DNA from 2 places in the Arthrobacter sp. AOP36-F1-5 genome. Region 2 is predicted to be linked to the other one. Evidence: predicted binding sites of a transcription regulator. Region 2 holds the regulator's gene; the other holds the start of a gene.

Region 1 (3,404 bases), 930 kb from region 2:
CCAGTTTCCGATGCGATCCGGCGTCCCCGGCGGCCACCGACAGGATCGGGTTCAACAGCAGCACCCCCTGCTCGGCCCAGGGGGTCAGGTCCCCGGAGGCGGGGAACGGATATCCGGTGTCCTGGCAGTACTCGGTGAAGATGTTCTTCAGGCTGCGCGGCAACGGGTCCACCGAGGCGTCGACGGCGAAGGCCAGCCCGGTCGAATGGCCGGGCGTCGGGTAGGGGTCCTGACCAAGGATGAGGACTTTGACATCGGCCAGCGGACGGTGGAAGGCGCGCAGCAGGTGGTCGCTGGCGGGCAGCACCTGTTCGCCGGCGTCGCGGCGGGCGGAAAGCTCGGCATCGAGCTTCTGCAACCGGGGCATCTCGGGCGCCAGTGCCGCCGCCCAGTCGGGGGCCATGGGCCAGGGAGTGTGCTCGGCAGCGGTTTCCATGGGGCTATTCTCCCCGCAGGAGGACGCCACGCGGCAAATGACATGGATGTAATTCGCCATTAGGATGGGGGTGGGTGAAATCGCCTCCGGGCCGGGTCCGGAGGACGGAAGAGCCGGTGAAGCGACAGGTCTAGGAGGCATGCGATGGCAGTACAAGCGGGCGAACTGGAGTTCGAACCCGACGAAGACAGCGCGCTGGACGTCCGGGACCAGCAGATCCTGGCCCTGGAACGCCAATGGTGGAAATACGCCGGGGCCAAGGAACAGGCCATCCGCGAACTTTTCGACCTTTCGGCCGCCAACTACTACCAGTTGCTCAACGCACTTATCGACACGGACGCCGCACTGGCGCATGATCCGATGCTTGTCAAAAGATTGCGTAGACTTCGATCAACGAGGCATCGTGCCCGCAGCGCGCGCCGGCTGGCGGGCGAGGCGTAGGCCCGATTCCGGCACCATCCGCCGCTGCACCGAAGGAACCAAGGACTGCGATGACGAAGTACCCGAACGACGAGTTCGACAGGGTCCCGGAATTCACCGACCGCAAGGGGATCCACCGGCAAGCCATGACCGGCGCCGCCAGCCGCCGGTCGCCGTTGGGCTGGATCGTCGCCTTCGGCATCCTGGCCCTGGTCGTGGGTCTGTTCAGCTACTTCGTGCTGCCGCAACTGACCGGTCAGCCGGTCGCGACCTCGGAATCAGTGTCCAGCCCGGCCAGCCAGTCGCCGGCCCCTGGATCGGAATCCGCAGCGGAAAGCGGGGCGCCGGAGGACGATTCGGCGGCCGCGGAATCCTCCGCAGCGGCCGAATCCGCCGCCGCGAAATCGGAGGCCGCCGCATCGAAGGCCGCGGAGAAGTCCAAGGCCGCTGCCGCATCCTCCAGCTCCGCCGCCGCTGCCTCCTCCAGCTCGGCCGCCGCCGCCCCGGATACCTCCACCAAGATCGGCGTCTACAACGGGTCGCGCCGGACGGGGTTGGCCGCCAGTGGGCAGGCCAAGCTCAGTGCCGCCGGATTCAGCAACCTCAGCGCCGCGAACTGGACCAAGCGGGTGAACAGCTCGATCGTCTACTACAAGGCGGATGAGGATCGGGCCACGGCCGAGAAGGCCGCCGGGGCGATGGGCATCGGCACGGTCTACCAGACCACGCAGATTCCCGGCCGGATCGCCGTCGTCCTCGGCGCCGATTACTAGGTCCCCGAGGCCCGGATCGGGCCGCCGGGGTTAAGCCCGACGTGAAGAGTTTCCCGGAAACGGCCCCCATGGCTTGCACTCGAGGGTGGGGAGTGCCAATAATTGACTTAGCACTCAGGTGTTGCGACTGCTAAGCGCGGCGCGGATAGGATCCGTCGCAGCGCATCGGCGTCGAACACCGCGGGTGAACCCCGGATCAGTTGCAACGAGGGTGTGGGCACGGCGTTCAGACAACGCAGGACCCCGCTCGTCCGTCGCGGGCGTTTCAGCTGGTTCATGAATTCGCAAGACTGTCCCGAAAGGACCACTAGCCACCATGGCCAAGATGATTGCATTTGACGAGGAAGCACGCCGCGGCCTCGAGCGGGGTCTGAACACCCTGGCCGACGCCGTCAAGGTGACCCTCGGCCCGCGTGGGCGCAACGTTGTCCTCGAAAAGAAGTGGGGCGCCCCCACCATCACGAACGACGGCGTGTCCATCGCCAAGGAAATCGAACTGGACGAGCCGTACGAGAAGATCGGTGCCGAGCTGGTCAAGGAGGTCGCCAAGAAGACCGACGACATCGCGGGCGACGGCACCACCACCGCCACCGTGCTGGCCCAGGCCCTGGTCAAGGAAGGCCTGCGCAACGTTGCCGCCGGCGCCGACCCGCTCTCGCTCAAGCGCGGGATCGAAAAGGCCGTCGAGGCCGTGACCACCGAATTGTTCGGTTCCGCCGTGGAAATCGAAACCAAGGAGCAGATCGCCGCCACCGCGTCGATCTCCGCCGGTGATTCCCAGATCGGCGAGCTCATCGCCGAGGCACTGGACAAGGTCGGCAAGGAAGGCGTCGTCACCGTCGAGGAGTCCAACACCTTCGGGCTGGACCTGGAACTGACCGAGGGCATGCGCTTCGACAAGGGCTACCTCTCGGCCTACTTCGTCTCCGACGCCGAGCGTCAGGAAACGGTCCTCGAGGATCCGTACATCCTGATCGTCAACTCCAAGATCTCCTCCGTCAAGGACATGGTCGCCGTCCTGGAGAAGGTCATGCAGTCCGGCAAGCCGCTGCTGATCATCGCCGAGGACATCGAGGGCGAAGCCCTGGCCACCCTCGTGGTCAACAAGCTCAAGGGCACCTTCAAATCCGTCGCCGTGAAGGCTCCGGGCTTCGGTGACCGCCGCAAGGCCATGCTGGCCGACATCGCCATCCTCACCGGTGGCCAGGTCATCGCCGAGGAAGTCGGGCTGAAGCTCGAAACCGCAACGCTGGACCAGTTGGGCCAGGCCCGCAAGGTCGTGGTCACCAAGGACGAGACCACCATCGTCGAAGGGGCCGGCGACGCCGAGGAGATCTCGGGCCGGGTCAACCAGATCCGTGCCGAAATCGAGAACTCCGATTCGGATTACGACCGCGAGAAGCTGCAGGAACGCCTGGCCAAGCTGGCCGGCGGCGTGGCAGTGATCAAGGCCGGTGCCGCCACGGAGGTCGAGCTCAACGAGCGCAAGCACCGCATCGAGGATGCCGTGCGCAACGCCAAGGCAGCCGTGGAAGAGGGCATCGTCGCCGGCGGCGGCGTGGCCCTGATCCAGGCCGGCGAGAAGGCCTTCGCGAAGCTGACCCTGGAAGGCGATGAGGCCACCGGCGCCAACATCGTCAAGGTCGCCATCGAGGCCCCGCTGAAGCAGATTGCCTTCAACGCGGGCCACGAGCCCGGCGTCGTTGCCGATAAGGTCAAGGGCCTGGCCTCGGGCCATGGCCTGAACGCCGCCACCGGCGTCTACGAGGACCTGC
Region 2 (3,404 bases):
GTTGAAGGGGTAGCGGTAGGGACGACCGCGGTTGACCTCGATCCCGGCGACCACGCCGCTGACGGTGATATAGGTCCACAGCGCGACGGCGATGATGGCGAAGACCCCACCGACCACCGGGATGAACATGAGCAGGTTGGAGATCAGGGCCAGCACCGTCAACGGAAGCGTGAAGTTCAGCGCCTCCTTGGATTCCTGGGCGGTGAAGGCCCCGCGGTCCCGATAGACGAGGTAGATGATCCCCGACGGGATGCATCCCAGGATGCCCCCGAAGTGCGCAATCGTCGCCCACTGGCGATCTTCCGAAGGTGTCAGCGGCAGGGGAGCCGATGACGAACCCTCGAAGCGTCCGGCGTCGGCCGAGCCTTCGCCGGGCTTCTTGCCTGATCCGTTCATCACCAAGTCGTTCCTCCCGTCCAACACGATTTTGCCTAGTTTATCGCCCCCGGGGGCCTCCGGTACCCCTTCGCGGGACGTACGGCGCGCCGAGAGGTCAGTTTCGGCCGGTGGTCAGGAAGTCAATGACCTCTTCGACCCGCCCGAGCAGGCTCGGTTCCAGGTCGGTGAAACTGTTCACCTGGCCCAATAGCCGCCGCCATCCCAGGGCCACATCGGCTTGGCTGGCATGGGCCCACCCCAGACCCTTGAGGATACCTGTCTTCCAATCGGTTCCCCGCGGGATGACCGGCCATGCGGTGATGCCCAGCACCTGCGGGCGGATTGCCTGCCAGACATCGACATAGGGGTGCCCGACGATCAGGACATTGGACCGGGCCCCCGGAACCCGCATGGCCTCGGCGGCGATCTTCTCCTCCTTGGTCCCGGAGACCAGGTGGTCCACCAGGATCCCCAGCTTGCGCTCGGGCCCCGGGGAGAACTCGGCGATCGCCCCCGCCAGGTCATCGACACCATGCAGGGGTTCGACGACGATCCCTTCCACCCGCAGGTCGTGGCCCCAGACCTTTTCGACCAGTTCGGCGTCGTGCTTGCCCTCGACCCAGATCCGGCTGGCCAATGCGGTACGGGCCTTGAGGTTGGAGACCTTCACCGAACCGGAGGCGCTCCGGCCGCCTCCGGCCCCGGGGGCGGCCGCCACGGCCTGTGGTTCGATGACCTCGACCGGCTCGCCTTCGATCAGGAAACCGAAGCCCGTGGGGAAGGACCGGGTCTTGCCCCGACGATCCTCCAGGACGACCAGACGCAGGCCCCCGGAACGTTCGATCCGCACGACTTCACCGACCCAGCCGGATTGCACGTCTTCGAGCAACAGGCCCAGGGCGGCGGGCACCCGGCGCAGCTGGCGGGCTTTCGGTGCCGATAGATTCTGGGCTCCCCACTGGTGGATATCCAATGCTGACACGGCCTTTCACTGGGTCGGGCGGTCGCGAGGAGCGGGCCGCCGGCGCCGATGCGCGCGGCCACCATGCTAACAAGCGGTCATTCGTATTAGACTTAGCACTTAGGCGTGTCGAGTGCTAAGCCACGAGGCCGCAATCCGTCCATCCACCGCGAGACCCACAGGAGGATCGAATGTCAGTACCACGGCGCCTCGAGGTCCTGCGGGCGATCGTCGAGGACTATGTCCATTCCCGGGAACCGGTCGGCTCCAAGGCCCTGGTTGAACGGCACCGGTTGGGCGTGTCGGCGGCCACCATCCGCAACGACATGTCGGCCCTGGAGGAAGAGGGACTGATCATCGCCCCGCACACCTCCTCGGGGCGGATCCCGACCGAACAGGGCTACCGCTACTTCGTGGACCAGATCGACGCCGTCCGCCCCCTCTCCACCGCGGAAAGCCGGGCCATCCACCGCATGCTGGAGGGGACCAACGACCTGGACGAAGTCCTGGAACGCACGGTCCGGCTCCTGTCCCAGCTGACCAACCAGGTCGCCGTGCTCCAGGTGCCGCAGTTTAGCGATGCCACGGTCCGCCACATAGAGTTGGTGGGTCTGGGGTCCGGTCAGGTCCTCACGATCCTGATCACCAACACCGGCAAGGTCGACCAACGGGTGGTCCTGGTCCCTCCGGAGACCAGCGATGAATCATTGGCCGACCTCAAGGCCACGTTCCTGGCAGCCACCTCGGGCCAGCGGATGCAGAGCATCGGTGATCTGGCCCTGGCCGCCTGTGAGAAAATGGTTCCATCCCTGCGCGATTCCGGACGGATCCTGGCCCAGGCCCTGGCTTCGTTGGGGGACAACTCGGTGATCGAGAGGATCATCATGGCAGGGACCGCCAACCTGGCGCGTTCCACCGGGGACTTCCCGTTGACGATCACCCCGGTGCTCGAAGCCCTCGAGGAACAAGTGGTCCTGTTGCGGTTGTTCTCCGAGTTGGAACAGGACGCCCGGGGCATCGCCGTGCAGATCGGACGGGAGAACCCCTACGGCGGCCTGGCCGAGACCTCGGTCGTGGCCACCGGCTACGGCCCCGGTGCCGCGGCCAAGGTCGGGGTCCTGGGTCCCACCCGCATGGACTACCCCACCAGCATGGCGGCCGTACGAGCGGTCGCCCGTTATCTTTCCCGCATCCTGGCCGGCTGACGGACCAGGGCCCGGGGAATAAGCATGTACAGATTGTCGGAAAGGACACAGCACACACTGTGAGCAGCCACTACGAAACCCTCGGCGTCGCGCGCGACGCCTCCGCCGAGGAAATCAAGAAGTCCTACCGGAAGCTCGCCCGCAAGCTCCACCCGGACGTGAACCCGGGCGAGGATGTCTCGGATAGGTTCAAATCCGTCACCCACGCCTACGAGGTCCTGTCGGACCCGCAGAAGCGTGAGATCTATGATGCGACGGGCAATGAGAACGGCACCGCCGGCGGCGGAGGTGGCGGTGGCGGCTTCGGCGGCTTCGGGGACATCTTCGAACAGTTCTTCGGCGGGGGAGCGGCCCAGGGTCCCGCCTCGCGGACCCAGCGTGGACGGGATGCGCTGGTGACCGCCAGCATCGATCTCAAGGACGCGGTCCAGGGGACCGTCTACACCCTCGACATCGAAACCGCGGTCACCTGTGGCGTCTGCCAAGGCACCTGCTGCCAGCCGGGGACCTCGCCGGAGACCTGCACCATCTGCCAGGGGCAGGGCCAGGTGCAGCGTCCGGTCCGCTCCTTCCTGGGCAACATGATGACCATCGAAACCTGCAGCGCCTGCCGTGGCTTCGGCACCACGCTGCCCAGCCCCTGTAACGAATGCATGGGCCAGGGCCGAGTGCGTGAGCGGGTGTCCAAGCAGCTGAAGATCCCCGCGGGCGTGGCCACCGGCACCCGCATCCACCTGGACAGCCAGGGCGAAGCGGGGCCCGGCGGCGGACCGTCGGGCGACCTGTACGTGGAGATCAACGTCAAACGCCATGCGGTCTTCGAACGCGAAGGCAACGATCTCCATGCCACGTTGCGCATC

The links. The regulator HrcA, encoded in region 2, represses chaperone genes, less so after heat shock. The targets are predictions, from matches to a motif close to TTNGCACTCGNNNNNNNCGAGTGCNAA.
Region 1: a site for HrcA is predicted at 1,737-1,763, ahead of groL (chaperonin GroEL). Genes of this name have one in related genera too.

Annotation. Positions count from the first base shown of each region.
Region 1 is NZ_CM176892.1:696,817-700,220, forward strand. It holds gene AC3ZI9_RS03165 (uracil-DNA glycosylase) at 1-436, opposite strand, end outside; gene AC3ZI9_RS03170 (DUF3263 domain-containing protein) at 581-877, shown strand; gene AC3ZI9_RS03175 (LytR C-terminal domain-containing protein) at 928-1,629, shown strand; gene groL (chaperonin GroEL) at 1,946-3,404, shown strand, end outside.
Region 2 is NZ_CM176892.1:1,630,250-1,633,653, reverse strand. It holds gene AC3ZI9_RS07540 (DUF4870 domain-containing protein) at 1-396, opposite strand, end outside; gene AC3ZI9_RS07535 (DUF3097 family protein) at 494-1,351, opposite strand; gene hrcA (heat-inducible transcriptional repressor HrcA) at 1,531-2,544, shown strand; gene dnaJ (molecular chaperone DnaJ) at 2,604-3,404, shown strand, end outside.